2 regions of the Sediminibacillus sp. JSM 1682029 genome follow, and region 1 is predicted to be linked to the other one. Evidence: riboswitches for the same ligand, from Rfam matches in the RefSeq annotation. Region 1 holds a riboswitch; the other holds the start of a gene.
The links. Region 1 has a riboswitch for S-adenosylmethionine ahead of ABVF09_RS07605 (LLM class flavin-dependent oxidoreductase). Riboswitches for the same ligand answer to the same signal wherever they lie in the genome.

Region 1 (10,212 bases):
GACGTTGTTGACCCTTACAATCGTACCGTTGATGTATTGGGGGATGAGGTGGATTACTAACAGGACAGGGCGATACTTTAAAGCGCAGCAAAGAGATTTGGGGGATGTAAACGGTTATGTGGAAGAAACCTTGTCCGGACATCATATCATCAAAGCGTTCTCCCAAGAGGAACGGGTGACAGCAGCGTTCCATGAAAAGAATGAACGACTCCGGGATTCAGGGTATTGGGCACAGACATACTCGGGTTTCATTCCCAAATTGATGAACTCTCTGAACAATCTCAGTTTCACCATCATTGTCGGTTTCGGTGCCATTCTTGCTGTGAATGGCTTGGTTTCCATCGGTATCATTGTAACCTTTACTACGTATGCAAGACAGTTCACTCGTCCGCTAAATGACCTGGCCAATCAGTACAATGTGGTCCTATCTGCAGTGGCAGGGGCAGAAAGGGTATTCGAAATCATGGATGAAGAACCGGAAAAGGACGGTCCGCAAGCAAAACCTGTTGACAGGTTACATGGTGCGGTTGAATTCCGATCCGTGGATTTTGCTTATCAGGAAGGAGAGAGGACTCTCTCGAATATCAACCTTCGGGTGGCCCCCGGGCAGACGGTAGCGCTAGTGGGACCAACAGGAGCAGGCAAAACGACTTTGATTTCGTTGCTCGCCCAGTTCTATCAACCGGATGGTGGCAGGATTTTATTGGATGGACGGGATGCTTCCAAGTTAATGAGGGCAAGTCTGCGCCGTAACATGGGTATTGTCCTGCAGGATTCTATTTTGTTTGAAACCACTATCAGAGAAAACATCCGTTATGGCAGATTGAAGGCAACGGATGAAGAGGTCGTGCAAGCCGCAAAAGCTGCCAATGCTGATGGATTTATCCGTAAGCTTCCGAAGGGGTATGATACCGTCCTGAAAGCCGATGGTTCCGGCATCAGTCATGGCCAGCGCCAATTGCTGTCCATCGCCAGAGTGATGCTTGCCGATCCTGCGTTGTTGATTTTGGATGAAGCGACGAGCAGTGTCGATACAATTACGGAAATGAAAATCAATGATGCTTTCCAGCAGCTGATGAAAGGAAAAACGAGTTTTGTGATTGCCCACCGGCTTAACACGGTGAAAAATGCTGACATCATCGCAGTGATTCAGTCTGGTCAAATCACCGAACAGGGAACGCACCAAGAGCTGATAAAGCAGAACGGTCATTATGCATCGCTGGTTCAGTCCAGCAGAACACAGAAAAATGGATAACGTGTGTGCAAGAAATTGGAAAATACATATTTATGGATGTACCATATTAAAATAGTGAATAATCAAGCATTATAAATAAATCGAGATAGAGACGCTGCCAGGAAGTGCTTGCAGAGGCACTCTCTATTTAGGAGGAGTTACCATGGTACGTCTAAGTGTATTGGATCAATCACCGATTCCACGAGGCGGATCAGCCAGGGAAGCATTGCAGAACACGGTGAAACTTGCCCAGCTGGCCGAAGAGCTCGGTTACCACCGCTTTTGGATATCGGAACATCATTTGGAAACGCTGGCCCATTCCAGTCCAGAGGTGTTCCTTCCCCATATCGCAGCACACACGTCTTCCATCCGTGTCGGTTCCGGCGGTGTGATGCTGCCCCATTACAGCGCATATAAAGTTGCGGAAAACTTTCGATTGCTTGAAGCATTGCACCCTGGGAGAATCGACCTCGGGGTCGGACGGGCACCCGGGGGAATCCCTCTGGCCACGGCAGCCTTGCAGGAAGGTAAGGGGCCAGGGGGAGGAGACAGCTATCCCCAGCAAATCGAAGACCTTGTCCATTATTTATCGGGATCATCTGATGAAACCCACCGCTTTCGAGGATTGAAAGCAATGCCGGATATCGATACTGCGCCGCAATTATGGCTGCTTGGCTCGAGCGGGGGCAGTGCGGGCTTGGCGTCGGGTCAGGGGATTTCCTATGCTTTCGCTCAATTTATCAGTGGACAGCATGGTGGTTCGGTTGTAAAAAGTTATCAACGACGATATAAGCCATCGATATTGCAGAGAGAGCCGCAAGCATTAGCCGCATTTTTCCTGGTATGTGCAGAAACAGATGAAAAAGCAGAGTGGCAGGCTAAAAGCATGGACGTGCAAATGTTGAAAATGGCCAGAGGAGAGACCGGCGAAGGCATCCTTCCTCCGGAAGAAGCAGCGGGTTACCAATTTGCACCTTATGAGATACAGCTAGTCCGGGAGAACCGAAGGCGGATGCTGGTAGGCTCGCCGGAAACGGTTCGCAGCCAACTGTTGCAGTTAAGTGAGGAATACGGAACAGAGGAGTTCATGCTGGCATCGATGAACTACTATTTTGCCGATAAACAAAAAGGGTATGAGCTACTGGCCAAAGCCTTTTCCTAGGCTTCAAGTCAGGAGCGATTACATAACAATATGATGATCAATGCCGATAGGAGGGTGGCGGCTTGGACGAAAAAGACTGGAAGCAAGAAAGAGAACGATTGAATGAAGTATTGGATATCATTGATGCAACTGCTGAAAAGTTGCAGGAAAGAAAAGGCGGAATCAAAGACCGGGTTTTGGACCTCCGCAAAAACTTTTGGGAAGACGTTACCGTCAACCTGGATGAGCCGGATGACGTAATCGAAACGCAGGCGAGCCTGAAACAGCAGGCCGAGCTGCTATCGGAGCGGGAAAGAAGCCATGGTCAATTGAGTGAGCAGTTGAAAACACTCGCCAGATTAAAGGAATCCCCTTATTTTGGAAGGATCGATTTTCTGGAAGACGGGGAACAGGACGCAGACCAAATTTACTTGGGCATTGCTTCATTGATGGATGAACAGGAAGACGAGTTTCTTGTCTATGACTGGCGCGCCCCGATTTCGAGTCTCTATTATGACTATCCGCCCGGACCTGCGGCATACCAAACGACGGAAGAAACGATCAATGGCGAAATGAAGCTGAAAAGACAATATATTATCCGGAACAGTCAGTTAAAGGGGATGTTTGATACTGGATTGACCATCGGTGATCATTTATTGCAATCTGTGCTCGGCAACAATGCCAGCACACAGATGAAGAGCATCGTTGCCACCATCCAAAAAGAACAAAACCGAATCATCCGCAATGAGAAAAACGATTTGCTGATTGTCCAAGGGGTTGCCGGAAGCGGCAAAACATCGGCTGCCTTACAACGTGTCGCGTATTTACTCTATCGCTATCGGGAAGTTTTAACATCGGATAATATGGTGTTGTTCTCTCCAAATCCGTTGTTCAATAGTTATGTATCCACGGTTTTACCTGAACTGGGCGAAGAAAATATGCAGCAGACGACCTTTCATGAATATTTGGAACAGCGTCTTGGCAGTCGTTTTGACATTGAAACGCCATTTGCCCAAGTGGAATATTACCTGGCCGCAAATCAGGAAGCCGATTATCATACCCGGATTTCCGCGATGACGTTCAAAGCGGGAGCCCAGTATAAACGGTTGGTGGATCAGTTTATTGAAGGATTGCATGCTGGTGGAATCGAATTCAGGAACGTTACCTTCCGTGGCGCGGTGATTGTAGATAAATATTCCATAACTGATTACTTTTACAGGCTTGATCCGGCGATGAGTCTCCCGAACAGGATGGAAGCGACTGCCAAATGGCTTTTGAAACAAGTGGACAAGTTTGCAAAGGGGCAGCTGCAGGAGGACTGGGTGTTGGAAGAAGGGCAGCTTTTGGAAAAAGAAGACTTTCTTTCGGTGTACCAGCAGTTGCAGGAAGAGGATGCATCCTCCGATGACCCTTATTATGACTTTGTACGGGAAGAGGAATTGCTTCGTCAAAAGGTGATTGACGATAACTTCCAGCCGTTGCGCCAAAAGATAAAGCGTCGCCGCTTCTTTCATGCGGAAAAAACTTTTCAAAAGCTTTTTGATGCTGAGACAGGAGTCGATGGCGTAAAGCTTCCGGATAATTGGCCGGAAATTTGCCGGCAATCGCTGGAGTTACTGGAGAAAAGAAAATTGACCTGGGAAGAAGCTGCTCCATACTTATACTTTTACAATCGACTGGTCGGCTTTCAGGTGAATCGGTCTATCAGGCATTTATTCATCGACGAAGCCCAGGATTACTCCCCGTTCCAGTTTGCTTATTTCCAAGAGGTTTTCCCTCTTAGCAGGATGACGCTTCTAGGAGATTACAACCAGGCGATTTATGCGCATGCCTCCACGGAAGAAACCCTGCTTTCTTCTCGATTGGAAGCAAAGCACGAACGGATCACCCTGACGAGAAGTTATCGTTCAACCAGGCAAATTGTGGAGTTTACCAAAGCCTTTATGCCAGGCGGCGATGTCATTGAGCCTTTCAACCGGGAAGGTTCAAAGCCATTGATTATCCAGGTGTCTGATCAACATAAACTAAAACAGCAAATATTGCAGACAATAAAGGGCTATACCGCTGCAAATCACCAAACAATCGCCATTATTTGCAAAACGATGGAGGAGAGCCGGGAGGCGTATCAATTATTGCGCGAAGAAACGGAAGCAAAGCTGATGGATGAAGAAACGCACACCTTCCAAAAAGGGCTGCTTGTGCTTCCGGCATATCTGGCAAAAGGAATCGAGTTCGATGCGGCGATTATCTATAATGCTTCGGCTTCTCAATATTCTCGGGAACTGGAGCGGAATTTGCTTTACACAGCCTGTACGAGGGCGATGCATGAACTGGCTGTGTTCTCGATCGGTCCAATGTCCGCTTTTTTGCAACAACTGCCGGAAGATTTGTATGACAGGGCATAGGCAAGAGACATCTAGCAATTTCCGTCCGAATTGGGCGCATGCAGCCAAAACAAGAATCGCAGACTTTATTGTTTCGTCTCGAGAGTTGATAGAAACTATGCAGTAACTTTAATGGGGAGCTCCATTGCCTATGCAAAAAGCGTGTAACTAACGCTTCGGTAGCATACTTCGCTTTCCGCGGGCACGGCTTCAGCTAACTTGGTAAAGAAAACCGCTTTACCAAGTGGATCTTCAGCTCGCGCTGTTCCCGCTGGAGTCTTCGTATGCTACCTTCGCTAAGAAGTTTGCTGATTATCGCAAACATTAAGCCTCTTAATAAAACGCTTGTCAGGATATGTGTGTCTTTTCATAAAAAACAGTTTGGGTTTCGTCTTTTCCCCTTCTCTCGGCTTTCTGCTTGTTTTCCTAGAAATGTCTTTTGATAAGATGTTTCATGCTATTGAATGAAGAAAAATATATCTAGTATACTCGCTTAAAAACAGGAAGCTATTCTTAGCTGAGGAAATACCCGGAGACTCCTGCGGGAGCAAAGGCCTCGGAGAGATCCCGCAGAGCGTTAGCTCGAGGAAGCTCACCAGCCGCCCGCGGAAAGCGCAGGGTATTTCCTCAGCGCTGTTCTCCAACCTAAATAAAGGCCGGATGTCAGGGGGACTCACTCAAGTTAATTCACAGTTTATAGGTTTTATGAAAAACAAAATCAATGGAATTGTGGAAATCAACCAGTTGCAATTAACCCGAGTTATTTGATAAGATTACTTCAACCGAATAACGATTCTTATGAAGAGAGGCGGAGGGACAGGCCCGATGAAGCCCGGCAACCCACTGGAATTTCAGGAAGGTGCCAATTCCTACAGAGTGAATGTACTCTGAGAGATAAGAAGCTGAATGACGAATAAGCCTTCTTCCTCTCTGGGAGAAGGCTTTTTTATAACGCCTGGTTTCAAATAAGATCTTATTCGGAAACAAAATTTGTCAGCATTCAGGCAGGGGAGAGATAACATGAAGTACGGATTTTGGCTGCCGATTTTCGGCGGATGGTTGCGAAATGTAGAGGATGAACTGATGCCTCCAACCTTTGATTATGCAAAACAAGTGATCCAGTCAGCAGAGAAATGGGGCTATGATACCACGTTGATTGCTGAGTTATATTTGAACGACATAAAAGGAATCGATGCAGATTCTCTGGAAGCATGGTCGACAGCGGCCGGACTGGCAGCAGTGACAGAGAAAATCGAAATCATGACAGCAGTCCGTCCCGGGTTCCACAATCCTGCTGTAGCAGCAAAAATGGCTGCTAACATTGACCATATCAGTAACGGCAGGTTTACACTGAATGTCGTCTCGGCATGGTGGGAAGAAGAAGCGAAACAATATGGTGGAGCATTTACCGCCCACGATGAACGGTATGACCGGACAGAGGAGTTCCTGGAAGTGTTGAAAGGGATGTGGCAGGAAGAAACGTTTTCTTACCATGGCAATTATTATGAAGTGAACAATGCCAAACTTGCTCCTAAGCCGGTACAAAAACCTTTCCCGACCCTATATGCGGGAGGGGAAAGCGATCGTGGCAAACAGGCAATTGTCGATTCCTGTGACGCCTATGTCATGCACGGAGGCACGGTCGATGAGATTGCCAGCAAGATAGCGGAAATGAAGGTAAGGCGGGAAGAAGCCAGTCAGCCAGAATTCCAATCGTTTGGCATGGCGGCCTACGTGATTTGCCGGGATACCGAGGAAGAAGCATTGGAAGAATGGAAACGAATAACTGACGTGAAAGATAGCGCGGGATACGCCGGCTATCAAGACTTTGTCAGCAAATCGCAGTTGGAGCAACAAGTTGAACTTAATGATTATTCGGTCTCGAACCGGGGCTTGCGTCCAAATTTAATCGGGACACCGGACCAAATTGCGGAAAGGATCGCGGCATACGAAGAAGCGGGATTGGACTTATTATTGCTGCAGTTTTCGCCCCAGCTGGAAGAAATGGAGCGTTTCTCGCAGCAAGTCATGCCGCTTGTGGAAGAAAAACGACGTCAGTTATTGAAATAACTTGAAACCATACCAAGGAGAGGAGACGGCAGAATGAGCAAAGTATATGTCATCCATGAAAATAGTGAATGGACCGAGCACCTGACGAAACGATTGGAGGAGCTTGATGTCCCTTATGAAGAATGGTTTTTGGACCAGGGGATGGTCGATTTGACAGAAGAACCACCAGAAGGAATCTTTTATAGCCGGATCAGTGCCTCCTCCCATACAAGAGATCATCGGTATGCCCCTGAATTGACGGAGGCGGTTTTAGCGTGGCTGGAGCGACACGGGCGCACGGTGATCAATGGCAGCAGTACCCTCCGGCTGGAATTGAGCAAGGTCAATCAGTATATGGCATTGAATGAAGCTGGAATTCGTACTCCGAAAACGCTGGCAGCCGTCGGCAAGGAGCAGATTGTGGAAGCGGCAGAAAAACTCAAACTCCATGCAGACTCCTTCATCACGAAACACAACAGGGCTGGTAAGGGGTTGGGAGTGCAGTTGTTTCATACCATCGACGGTTTGAAGGAGTACTTGAATGGCCCCGATTTTGACGAGCCGGTCGACGGCATCACCCTGGTTCAGGAATATATACAAGCCCCCGAGCCTTATATTACCCGCTGTGAATTCATAGACGGCAAGTTTCTATACGCTGTCCAGGTCGATACGTCTGAAGGCTTCGAGTTATGTCCTGCAGATGCCTGTACGATCGACGACTTGTTCTGCCCGGCAGGAGAACAACCGGAGGATCAGACAAAGTTCCGCATTGTAGAAAATTTCAACCAGCCGATTATCGAAAGGTATGAACATTTCCTGGCGGATAATGGTATACGCGTAGCTGGTATTGAGTTCATTTTCAACCAAGATGGGGAGCTTTTCACTTACGACGTCAATACAAACACCAATTATAATTCTGAAGCGGAAGCAAAAGCCGGCCAGTATGGCATGCTGGAAATGGCAAGTTTTTTGAAGCGGGAACTGGAAGCGGTGAAACAGGAAAACACTATATCTATTTAATGGCATATTGCATTCTCAAAAAGGATCTGCAATTTACTAAAACATATCTTCTGTTTCGCGGAAAGAGTCGGGCGGTCTTTCTTCGGCCTGTTCTTCGTTCTGACCGGAAAGAAATCGAGGGTTCTCTTCAATCCAAGGGGTTATACCGAGTTTGTCGGATAGCCCTTTTTAATTGTCTGTGAAAGAATCAACGAAATGCCAGTGGAACAATAATGGCAGGAACCAGCCTTTAGTCAGGTTTCCTTTAGACAAGCGCTTGCGCTTTTCTTTGTTCTGTTTATAATATTTGACGAATGTTTGAAAGAAACCCTATAATATTTATTATCTTTGGCAAAATAAGAAAGGACGTGGACCGTTTTCCTTTAGCAGTAAAAATCGAATGAAAATGACACTTCAGACACAGTAAAAAATTCAGAGAGCAAGCCGATGGTTTTCGGACTTGAAAATTATTCGATTTTTAAATGGTATGATCATAAATTTTATAGCAGAATAATTTCCCATCCAATGGTCTGCAATGATGACAGATAGAGAGAGGGAAGCGTTATTGTAGGCACTTGCTCCTTAACTTTCAGGAGGAAAAAAGTGCGACAAGATAAAAAAACAAGTTTGAATAACAAGACGGATAATCCTGTTTTTATCGTAAGTGGAGGACTGCTGCTTTTATTTGTCCTTTTATCACTAATGGATTTAGATATGGTAGGAGGCTGGATCACAGCATCCTTCAACGTTTCTGCCAAATATTTTGGTTCTTACTGGCAGCTGCTGCTGTTGGCAAATTTGCTTATTGGCTTAGGCTTGGCTGTTTCCAAGTATGGAAAGGTAAGGTTAGGTAATAAAGCGAAGCCGGAAAACAGTTATTTCCGCTGGATCGCCATGATTTTATGCACCCTGATGGCCAGCGGCGGTGTGTTTTGGGCGGCTTCTGAACCGATGTATCACTTTATCACGAATCCCCCGTTGTTTGAAGACAACTCCTCGACCATGGCAGGTGTCGACCCTGCGTTAGCACAAAGTTTCATGCATTGGGGCTTTATGGCTTGGGCGATTTTGGGAACACTGGCAACCATCGTTCTCATGTATGCTCACTATCATAAAGGCTATCCGCTGAAACCTAGGGCGATGCTTTACCCGCTGTTTGGTGAAAAAATCTTTCAAAAGAGTGTAGTCGGCACGATAGCCGACATTGTTTCGATTGTGGCAGTTGCAGCCGGCACCATGGGACCAATCGGTTTTCTCGGCATGCAATTGACTTATGGTCTGCATTCCTTGTTCGGGGTGCCGAATAACTTGGTGACGAATATCATTGTTATCGCCGTTCTCGTCGTGATAGCAGCGATTTCTGTTGCAACGGGTGTGGACCGCGGTATTCAGTTCCTCAGCCGGATGAATGTCAGTTTGACTGTTGTACTGGCAGCTTTCATGCTGGTTGTCGGTCCCACGATGTTTATTATCAACAAGTTTATTTCGGCAGAAGGTTTCCATTTGCAAAACATGCTGACAATGTCGACATACCAGGGAGATCAAGCCTGGCTTGGTGCCTGGACAGTGTTTTTCTGGGGCTGGTTTCTGGGATACGGCCCGATGATGGCCATCTTTATCAGCAGAATTTCCCGGGGTAGAACCATTAGAGAATTGATCATCGCCGTCGCTATTGTAGCGCCGTTGATCAGTAATTTCTGGTTCACCGTTGTCGGTGGCAGCGGAATCGATGCCGAGTTAACCAATCCGGGAGTCATTTCCGAGCCATTGAACGCGGGTGGCATGCCTGCAGCAGTGATGGCCATCATGGATCAGATGCCGCTGGGATTGCTGTTGGCCATCGGCTTCTTGATTGTCACGCTCGTGTTTGTGGCAACGACAGTCGATTCGATTTCCTATACTGTTGCGGTCACATTGACCGGTAACGATCACCCGCAAAAATGGATTCGCGTATTCTGGGTGCTGCTTTTCGGGGTACTGTCGATTATTTTATTAGCGATCGATCCGGGGAGTATTACTGCCATTCAGAACTCAATTGTCGTGACGGCCGTGCCGGTGTCACTGCTGATGCTGCCGACATTGTGGGATGCCATCAGAGTGGCGCGTATTTTAGGGAAAGAACAGCAAATCTTTCCCTCGAAAGCTAGTCAGCCTGTCCGGAAAGAAGGGACGGCTGAAAAGGATTTAGTCGAAGATTAATCTGTTTATTTATGGACCGCCTTTATAAAAGGCGGTTATTTTTTTGTGAAACCACATGGTACTGAGATGTAGGAAGGTGAATATTCTATAGGAAAAGCCCCGGAAATCGTGCGTTCACGTTTTCCGGGGCTTTCTCTACGTAACTTCTTCCATCAGAGCTTGCAGTTGATCTTTGTTGATGATCAAATCGCCGAGAGAGTATTGGT
Region 2 (10,212 bases), on a different contig from region 1:
ATCCATCGGCATAGCCGGCTTCAGCCAACAGTTTTTTTGCTTCTTCAATGTCGTAACCATAGTCTTCAATTTCGTCATTGTACCCCCAAAGGGAAGGAGGCATCGGATTTTTGGCAGCTTTTCCTACACCTTCGAACAGAGTCAGCAATTTTTCTTTATCAATTGCCAGGTTAATGGCCTGGCGAACCTCTTTGTTGCCCATCGGGCCTTCCTGGTCCGTGTTCATTGCCATATAACTAACGTTCATCGACGGTCTGCGGATGATTTGCAGGTTTTCATCGGACTCCGCTTGTTCAATATCCTGTGGATTCAGTCCGTTCATGACATCGATGGATCCAGATTGCAATTCCATGAAACGGGCACCGTTATCTGGAATTGTCCGGAAAATGACTTTGTCGACCTTGGCCGGCTCATCGAAATAATCATCGTTTTTAACGACCGTAATGCTGTCGTCTTTCACCCATTCTTCGAATACAAACGGTCCTGTTCCGACCGGATTTTTGAAGTAATCATCACCATATTCCTCGACCGCATCAGGACTAGCGATACCGAATGGAGGCATAGCAAGCGTGTACAAGAAAGGAGCATTCGGTTCGGATAAAGTGAATTTCACTTCGTAGTCACCGGTAGCTTCTACCTTTTCAATGATGCCTTTCAAATTGTCCTCTGTCGCACCGAACATGTAGCCATAGTAAATGAAGTCGGCAGATGTAGCCCAGCGCTCAAAGTTGAATACAACATCTTCAGCAGTAAAATCGCTGCCATCATGGAATTTCACGTCATCGCGCAGCTGGAATGTCCAGACTAACCCATCTTCGCTAGTTTCCCATTCTGTTGCCAGTGAAGGCCTTACCTCGGTGCTGTCTTCTTTGTAGCGGACCAGCGTATCATACAACTGGTTGGTGACATAGATGGATTCACCGTCGGTAATTTGCGAAGGGTCCAGCTGAACCGAGTCGGCGCCGCGTCCGAATACAAGCGTTTTTTCACCATCCTCTCCGCTTTCTGTGTCGTCACTCGCTTCAGCAGTGTCATCCCCGGTATCCTCCGACCCGGCTTCGTCACTGCTGCAGCCGCTGGCAATCAACATAACGAATAGCAACATACCAAATAAAGTCCATAATACTTTTTTATTCATTCTTATCCCCCTTAAAGAATTTTATTTAGAATTGACGCTGGAGGTCAGTACTCAAGCGCCACTTCTTTCACAAAATGACAAGCAGCCTGTTGGCCATCCGTTGAAACCTGTTTGAGTTCCGGATTTACGTTCCGGCAGATTTCCTCTGCATAAGGACACCGGGTGTGGAATTTGCAGCCCGCAGGCGGGTTGGAAGGAGACGGAAGGTCCCCTTTAATGGTGATTCGTTCCCGTGATACTTTCGGGTCTGCTTCCGGAATAGCCGACAGCAATGCCTGGGTGTACGGGTGTTTCGGGTTTGCATAAAGTTCCTCGACTTCACCGATTTCGACGATTTGGCCGAGATACATGACCGCGACACGGTCACTGATATGATGGACGACACTCAGGTCGTGGGCGATGAACAAGTAGGTCAATTGGAATTCTTCTTGCAGTTCTTCCATCAAGTTGATCACCTGGGCTTGAATAGATACATCTAGAGCCGAAACAGGTTCATCGCAAATCACCAATTCCGGGTCCAGTGCCAGGGAACGGGCAATTCCTACACGCTGTCGTTGTCCACCGCTGAATTCATGGGGATAGCGTTGTTTATGATAGGAACTGAGCCCGACGACTTCGAGCAGTCGATCAAGCTTCTGCTTCCGTTCTCCTTTCGGCATACCGAAGATTTTCATTGGTTCGGTGATGATTTGTTCGATTGTTTTTCTTGGATTGAGGGAAGCGTAGGGATCCTGGAAAATCAATTGCATGTCGCGCCTTAGCTTTCTAAGTTTTTCGCCACGGTAGCCAGTGATATCTTCTCCATTGAAGCGAATTTCCCCGGAAGTCGGTTCCAACAGCTTTAAAATCGCGCGTCCGGTGGTCGATTTGCCACATCCGCTTTCTCCGACAAGTCCCAGTGTCTCCCCTTTGTTGACTTGAAAGGAAACACCGTCTACGGCCTTGACGGCCCTCTTTTCTTTTTCGAATAAGCTGCTTCCTTTTATCGGAAAATGCTTTTTCAAATTGTTTACTTCTAATAAAACGCTCATTCCGACACCACCTTTTCTTCATCTTCTTCATATAACAGGCATCGGACATGGTGATTTGCTGCTTGTTCTGTCCATGCTGGGTCATGGCTTAAACAGCTTTCCATTGCATGAGTGCACCTTGGCGCAAAGCTGCATCCGCCGGGAAGGGCACGCAAATCTGGAGGAAGTCCTTGGATGGCAGCCAATTTTTCCTGTTTGGCCCCGATGCGGGGAATCGAATTCATTAAACCCAGCGTATAAGGGTGCTTTGGCTGTTCAAACAAAGTATTCTTGTCTGTGTATTCGACAGGTTTTCCGGCATACATGACCATGACCCTGTCGCAAACCTCCGCCACAACGCCAAGGTCGTGGGTAATCATGATAATGGCCATTCCCAGTTCCTTTTGCAGTCTGGCCAACAACTCTAATATTTGTGCCTGGATGGTAACATCAAGGGCGGTCGTCGGCTCATCGGCAATCAAGACTTCGGGGTTGCAGGCCAGTGCCATGGCGATCATCACGCGCTGCCGCATGCCTCCGCTGAATTCATGCGGATAGTTTTTCAAACGGCCCCGCGCTTCCGGAATCCCGACTAAATCAAGCAGTTCGACAGCCCGGTCTTTGGCCTGCTTTTTGCTCATTTTTTCATGGACCAAAATCGTTTCGACCATCTGTTTTTCCACAGTAAAAACGGGATTGAGGGAAGTCATCGGATCCTGGAAAATCATCGAAATCTCTTTACCACGAATTTTCCGCATTTGCTTTTCCGATTTTTTCAGCAAATCTTCTCCTTTAAACAAAATTTCGCCATCGACTATTTTTCCGGGAGGAGAAGGAATCAGATTCATGATCGACATAGCTGTGATACTTTTTCCTGATCCGGATTCTCCGACTATTCCGAGTGTCTCGCCGGGACTGATGGCAAATGAAACGCCATCGACAGCTTTGACAACGCCTGATTTGGTGAAAAAGTGGGTATGTAGTTGCTTGACTTCCAAAATAGGTGTTTTGGAATTCATGCTCGACCTCCTTACTGAGTGGTGGGTGTTTTCTTCGAGAATCCGAAAATATAGGTGAAGTTTAACAAATCGGACTTTTCTGAATTATCTACTTATTATACATACTATGACGAGCTTGTGGAGTTTTTCTCATTTTTCTCATAAAAAGTCTATGGGTTGGGAGGGGGCGCCTGGTTTTGCTCGAAAATAGAGTGGGGATGAAGTTCCTTTTGCATGGAGAGCGACCCGGCTTTGCACTTCATAGGGAGTGTGAAGCGCGTTTTGTGAGGAGAGGGAATCGGAGTTGCACTTGATAAGGTTGTTGAAGCAGATTTTACCAGAATCACTCAAATGTGATTACATTCATGATGCAGTAGCACCCGGCAAACAAACAGATCCAGAAAAAAGAGTGTCCCCAAGTCGATAAAACAACTTGGGAAACACTCTTTTTAAAAGTACGCGCTCGGAGGGATTCGAACCCCCGACAGACGTGGTACCGGAAACCACCGCTCTATCCGACTGAGCTACGAGCGCAATATAATAGGTTGTCGGTTCTCATATTCAGTTCCGACTGACAACGACTATTATACGATAATAAATTTTCGAATGCAAGAGGAAAAATACAACCAATTGAACTGGCAGTCAAAAGGCAACTGGATTATTGCTGTCGTTTTTGTTGTTCCAGCTGGTTGATGGCCTTGTCCAATGTTTGGGATATTTGGAGTACTTCTTGTCCACTCGGATTTTTATTGTATGCTTCATACATTTTAACCCGCAATGCTTCGATTTTTTCTTCTAATTCTTGCAAGTAAACCATGACTGCCCTCCAGGAAAAGTGTATCACGGTATGTACTTCCCTGGATCAGCGGAAAAAAACAATGAAAAAAGTGATCTTTCAGCTTGTAATCAAACCCCAGGGGATAAAGCATAGCTACAAACAAATCTAAAAAAATAGACCTGTGCACCGAGACGCGTGCACAGGTCTGTTTCACTTGTTTATTTATCAAGGGGAGGTGTTGCATGTACATAAGGAGGAGCTGGTTTCAGTTCTGGTTTTCCTCCAAAGCCTACCGGTTCGCTTTCATATTGGAAGTCATGGCCATCGGGCGCATTGCCAGAAGCCCAAATACCGCGTGCACTATCCTCGCCTTCAGAAAAGTTGTACAGTTTATGAGAGAAATCCAATGCTTCCCATTCAGCCGGCACTGTGGTAGGAGTGATTTTGCCGCCTTCTTTTTCTTCTAATTCCTGCAGGGCTGCCATCCATTGGTTTTGATGCATGGTATCTCTGGCCAGCAGGAAGGAAAGCATGTCTTTGACACCGCGATCTTCCGTCAATTCATATAGACGGGCAACCTGCAATCTTCCTTGCGACTCTGCGTTCAGGTTTGCGCGCATGTCTGCCATCAAGTTGCCGCTGGCGATGATATATCCTGCACTCCATGGCACGCCTGCACTGTTTTCCGGAGTGGCTCCGAGTCCGGAAACAATTGCGTGATGCGGATTCATGCCACCCATGATTGCGCCGATCACAGGGTCTTCGGCCGCTTTTTCCTGTTCATTGATTGGCGCTCCATCCAGTAAACGTGCAACCATAGTGGCGATCATTTCTACGTGGCCGAGTTCTTCTGCGCCAGTATCCATGATCAAGTCTTTATACTTTTCATTTCCGCGCGTATTGAAACCTTGGAATAAATACTGCATCGCTACAGACATCTCACCGAATTGTCCACCTAAAATTTCTTGCAGCTGCTTGGCGAAGAGTGGGTCGGACTTTTCTGGTTTTGCATGATACTGAAGTTCTTTTCTGTGAAAAAACAAGTGAAAAACCACCTTTTTAAGTAATTTGTCTGTTTTCGTCTGACTTCGATATCGCTGACGGGCCCGTCCTTTCGCGACAGTTAACCTCTTCCCGCAAGTCACAACGGATAAACGGATTATTCTTATTTTTTCTTGATAATGATTTTAAAAAATGAAATAGGCAGAAAACCTGTTGACAGGTCTTCTTCTACATGCTACAATTCTGGTTAAATCAAAACGGAATATTGCGAATACTTATCCAGAGAGGTGGAGGGACTGGCCCGATGAAACCCGGCAACCTTTAAGCCACGGCTTAAAAAGGTGCTAATTCCTGCTGAGCGAAAGCTTGGAAGATAAGGAGTGAATTGATAACCAATGCCTCTCTATCTTCTGGAGAGGCATTTTTTATGTCTTCCTGGACAGTGAACAGGGGGAAAGACAACTGGAAAAGTGATAGATGGATTGAGAAATAATCGAATTAATTGAAAACAAGAAAGGTGGTGGATCCGTCGTATGGAAGTGAAAACAGCTGTCGAGAGGAAGACCGGTACAGTCAACATAGGAGAGCTCGAGTTGGAATCCGGTACCGTGATCCAGGAGGTTGAGCTTGCCTACGAACGGGTTGGGTTGGCCGAAGCACCGGCAATCCTTGTCTGTCATGCATTGACAGGAAGCCAGCATGCAGCGGGCGATCAGGATATGCCTGGCTATTGGGCAGAAATGATCACCCCTGGAGGTTTTATCGATAGCGATCGATTCCAAATTATATCGTTCAACGTATTAGGCGGCTGTAATGGTTCGACCGGACCGCTTAGTATAGATCCCAAGACGGGAGAACCCTACCAGGCCAAATTTCCGTTTATAACGGTCCGTGATATGGTCCGTGCCCAGCATCTGGCACTGGAAAAACTGGGTATCAACCATTTAGCTGCTGTTATTGGCGGTTCGCTCGGCGGAATGCAGGTGTTGGAGTGGGGAGTGATGTATCCCGGTAAAATGGATCGTTTGATTCCCTTGGCTGTCACGCCTTACTTGACCGACTATGCGATTGCATTCAACAATATCGCAAGACTTGCCATCCTGCATGACCCGAATTGGAACAACGGCAATTATACGGAAGAGACCATACCGGAAAGCGGATTGAGTCTGGCACGTATGGTGGGCATGATCACATACCGGTCGGGAGATTTGTTCAATGAACGTTTTTCCAGGAAACAGCGCGCACCTGCCGGCAACTTCCACGATGAAATTGCCTATGAAATCGAATCCTACCTTGATTACCAGGGGAAAAAGCTGACCAAGCGTTTCGATGCCAACAGTTATCTGTATTTGTTGAAGGCGATGGATACCCATGATATCGGACGCGGACGTGGTGGGTGGCAGAAAGCTGCTTCCCGGATCGAAGCACCGGTAACAGCGCTGGGCTACAGCGGAGATTTGCTATTCCCTCCTGGTTCGCTGGAACAGTTTATCGGCCAGTTGAAGCACATCGGAATAGAAGCGGATTACACATTGATCGATACCAGTTTCGGGCATGACGGTTTTCTGGTCGAATTTGAAAAGTGGGGAAGCATCATCAAATCAGAATTGGAAGCTTGATAAGCTAATGAAGACAATTTAATAAGCACTCTTATCCAGAGAGGCTGAGGGACTGGCCCGATGAAGCCCGGCAACCTTCAAGTCGAATTGACTTGAAAGGTGCTAATTCCTGCAGGAGAGATCCTGACAGATAAGAGGAGAGATTGTATGAACAGTCCTCTTCTTAGGAAGAGGACTTTTTATTTTGATTGAAAAAAAGAGTTACGGGAGGAAAAGAAACATGGCAAATACTTACGATTTAGAAACGTTATCACTTCATGGCGGCCAATCACCGGATCCGACAACAGGGTCGCGTGCTGTCCCGATTTATCAAACTACTTCTTATGTGTTTCACGATACAGAACACGCAGAGCGCTTGTTCGCTCTGGATGAACCTGGAAATATTTATTCTCGATTGGGCAACCCGACAGTCGACGTTTTTGAAAAACGCCTGGCTTTATTGGAGGAAGGAGTTGCAGCAGTCGGTGTAGCTTCTGGTATGGCAGCTATCACATTATCGATTCTTAACCTGGCCAGTGCAGGGGATGAAATCGTAGCTGCCACCAACTTATACGGCGGTACGTACAATTTGTTCTCGACCACCCTGCCGCGTTATGGCATCAAGGTCAACTTTGTCGATCCGACCGATCCTGAAAATTTCCGCAAGGCGATTACGGATAAAACCAAAGCGGTTTATGGAGAAATCATCGGGAATCCAAGCTTGCATGTGCTCGATGTCGAAAAAGTCGCGGAAATTGCCCACGAAAATGGATTGCCGCTGATCATTGACAATACCTTTGCCACGCCGCACTTATGCAAACCAATCACATTAGGAGCCGATATCGTGATCCACTCAGCAACCAAATGGATTGGAGGGCATGGCACTTCGATTGGCGGGGTGATCGTCGATGGTGGAAGATTTGATTGGAATTCGGAAAAATACCCGCAGTTTACGGACCCGGATCCGAGCTACAATGGCATCCGCTATGCAGTGGATTTCGGAACATTGGCGTTCAGCACTAAAGTAAGGGTGCAGCTGCTGCGTGATTTCGGAGCTTCGCTGAGTCCTTTCAACGCCTTTTTGCTGCTGCAAGGCCTGGAAACTTTGCATCTGCGCGTCGAACGGCATAACCAGAATGCGCTGGAGCTTGCCCGTTACTTAAAGGACCATCCGGCAGTGGACTGGGTGTCCTATCCAGGATTGGAGGAGCACCCGTCCCACCAGCAAGCGAGTGAAACCTTGCGGCATGGATACGGTTCGATTGTCAACTTCGGCATCAAAGGCGGCAAAGAGGCCGGCCGAACGTTGATAAACAATGTCGCTTTATGGTCGCATCTAGCCAATGTCGGGGATGCCAAATCGTTGATCATCCATCCGGCTTCGACGACCCACCAGCAGCTGTCCCCGGAGGAACTGGAAGCGACGGGGGTCAAAGCGGAGCTCGTCCGGTTGTCGGTGGGGATCGAGTCGGTGAGAGATTTGATCAACGATTTGGATGCAGCATTGGCAAAAGCGACTGGGCAACAAAAGGAGAGCGGACCAGAAATAGTCATCAACGATGAGGGAGTAATCCGCTGGGCATTGCAGTCCCCGACAGAACGTGTCGAATCCGATGGGGAAGAGCGCCAACGTCAAAAAACATTGGCGATTGTCGGGTTGAGTGGTAAAGAGGCAAGGCCGAGCCACCGTCTTGCCAGAAAAATGCAGCGGCTTGGCTATAAAATCATCCCGGTGAATCCGCGGGAAACGGAGATTTTAGGTGAAAAGGCGTACCCAGATTTGAAAAGCATTCCGGAACCGATCGATATTGTCCAGGTATTCAGAAGTCCGGAAGCTGCAATCGGAATCGCACGCGAAGCAGCGGAGGTCCGGCCAAAAATTTTCTGGCTTCAAGAAGGAGTGGTATCCGATGAAGCTGCCGAAATAGCGAGAAATGCTGGACTCCAAGTGGTTCATAACCGCTGTACGTATAAAGAGGCACAACGCCTGCGAGGAACAATTACGACTTATGCTTGTGAAATATAAGACGGATACCAACGACGAGGAGGATAACCATGGATCGCATACCACTGATAGATTTAAGAAGTTTTTTGGCTCTGACAGCTCTGACGGTGATTATTATCGTCACTGCCGGCTGTTCATCGAGCGCAAGCTCTGAAGGAGCGCCGGATAAGATACGGCTTGACTATGCGTACTATTCACCGACCAGCCTGGTGTTGAAAAAGTTCGGCTGGGCAGAGGAAGAGTTTGAAGAAGAAGGGATCGAGATAGAATGGGCACTAAGTCAAGGCAGCAACAAAGCGCTGGAATTTTTGAACAGTGACAGTGTCGATTTTGGATCGACTGCCGGCGCTGCAGCGTTGATGTCGAAAGCAAACGGAGCGCCGATCAAGAATGTGTATATTTATTCAAAACCGGAGTGGACTGCATTGGTCACCTCGAAAGGTTCCGGAATTTCCAGTCTTGAAGACTTGAAGGGAAAAAAGGTGGCGGCCACACTTGGGACGGATCCATACATTTTCCTCTTGCGTGCTCTTGAAGCAGAAGGAGTTCCAGCAGATGAGTTGGAAATCGTCAACCTGCAGCACGGCGATGGGGCATCTGCCTTGACGTCCGGACAGGTGGACGCATGGTCCGGGCTTGACCCGCACATGGCTCGATTGGAACTCGAATCGGATGCAGAGCTTTTTTACCGGAATCCCGACTTTAATACGTATGGTTTCCTGAATGTCCGCGAGGAGTTTGCGGAAAAACATCCAGAATACGTTGATCGGGTCATCAAGGTGTACGAAAAAGCGAGGAAGTGGGTCCAGGATAATCCGGAGGAAGCTGCCGAGTTATTGGCAGAAGAAGCGGAGATTAAAGAAGAGGTCGCGATCAAACAGCTGGAAAGAAACGATTTTTCCGAACCTGTTCCCGGCGAAGTACATCGTGACGCTTTGATTGAGGCCGGAAAAGTGCTGCAGGAAAGCGAAACGATTGATCCGGAAGCCAATATCGAGGAATTGACAGACGAACTAATCGATCCATCTTTCGCGGAAGAAACAATATCGGAGTAAAAAAGTCAGAGAGGAGGACCAGACATGGCCAAAAATCAAAGTGAAGTGAGCGGTGTCTTCACAACGGGAAGCAAAAGCCAGCCATCGACAATCAAACCGAAAAGTCCGTTCACCCATCCCTTGTTATTGGGGAGCATTTTTCCGGCTTTGTTGGTGGTGGTTTGGGAATTGTTAAGCCGTTCGGAAGTCTTTCCAGCCTATCAGCTTCCTGCCCCGTCCGTCATTTTAGAGACAATTGTCGGGATGGCGGAAGATGGCACACTCTGGGGACATGTCGGCATCACCTTCTACCGGGTGTTGATGGGCTTTCTGTTAGGAACGGCAGCAGCCGTCGTGCTCGGTTCGTTGGTCGGATTTTATAAACATGCCGAAGCGCTATTCGATCCGCTGATCCAAGCCTTTCGTTCCATCCCTTCCCTAGCATGGGTTCCACTGTTCATTTTATGGATGGGAATCGGCGAGCCGTCGAAGATCGCCATGATTGCAGTCGGCGTCTTCTTTCCGGTTTATTTGAATATTGTCAGTGGCATAAGCGGCGTCGACCGAAAATTAATCGAGGTTGGGAAAATGTATGGATTGAATACATTTCAGCTGGTGCGAAGGATTATTCTTCCGGCAGCTTTGCCTT

Region 2: linked by a shared signal. The riboswitch ahead of metX (homoserine O-acetyltransferase MetX) and the one ahead of ABVF09_RS07605 (LLM class flavin-dependent oxidoreductase) in region 1 are both predicted to bind S-adenosylmethionine.

Annotation. Positions count from the first base shown of each region.
Region 1 covers NZ_JBEWYY010000003.1:276,038-286,249, forward strand. Annotated here, with positions in the region: gene ABVF09_RS07590 (ABC transporter ATP-binding protein) at 1-1,255, shown strand, start outside; gene ABVF09_RS07595 (LLM class flavin-dependent oxidoreductase) at 1,398-2,396, shown strand; gene helD (RNA polymerase recycling motor HelD) at 2,459-4,780, shown strand; SAM riboswitch class I at 5,553-5,660, shown strand; gene ABVF09_RS07605 (LLM class flavin-dependent oxidoreductase) at 5,780-6,829, shown strand; gene ABVF09_RS07610 (ATP-grasp domain-containing protein) at 6,863-7,828, shown strand; gene ABVF09_RS07615 (BCCT family transporter) at 8,411-10,006, shown strand; gene ABVF09_RS07620 (RrF2 family transcriptional regulator) at 10,142-10,212, opposite strand, start outside.
Region 2 covers NZ_JBEWYY010000007.1:195,228-205,439, reverse strand. Annotated here, with positions in the region: gene ABVF09_RS13545 (ABC transporter substrate-binding protein) at 1-1,138, opposite strand, end outside; gene ABVF09_RS13540 (ABC transporter ATP-binding protein) at 1,183-2,169, opposite strand; gene ABVF09_RS13535 (ABC transporter ATP-binding protein) at 2,166-3,167, opposite strand; tRNA gene ABVF09_RS13530 (tRNA-Arg) at 3,605-3,680, opposite strand; gene ABVF09_RS13525 (Spo0E family sporulation regulatory protein-aspartic acid phosphatase) at 3,805-3,963, opposite strand; gene ABVF09_RS13520 (manganese catalase) at 4,143-4,967, opposite strand; SAM riboswitch class I at 5,199-5,306, shown strand; gene metX (homoserine O-acetyltransferase MetX) at 5,460-6,545, shown strand; SAM riboswitch class I at 6,574-6,682, shown strand; gene ABVF09_RS13510 (PLP-dependent aspartate aminotransferase family protein) at 6,766-8,550, shown strand; gene ABVF09_RS13505 (aliphatic sulfonate ABC transporter substrate-binding protein) at 8,580-9,584, shown strand; gene ABVF09_RS13500 (ABC transporter permease) at 9,609-10,212, shown strand, end outside.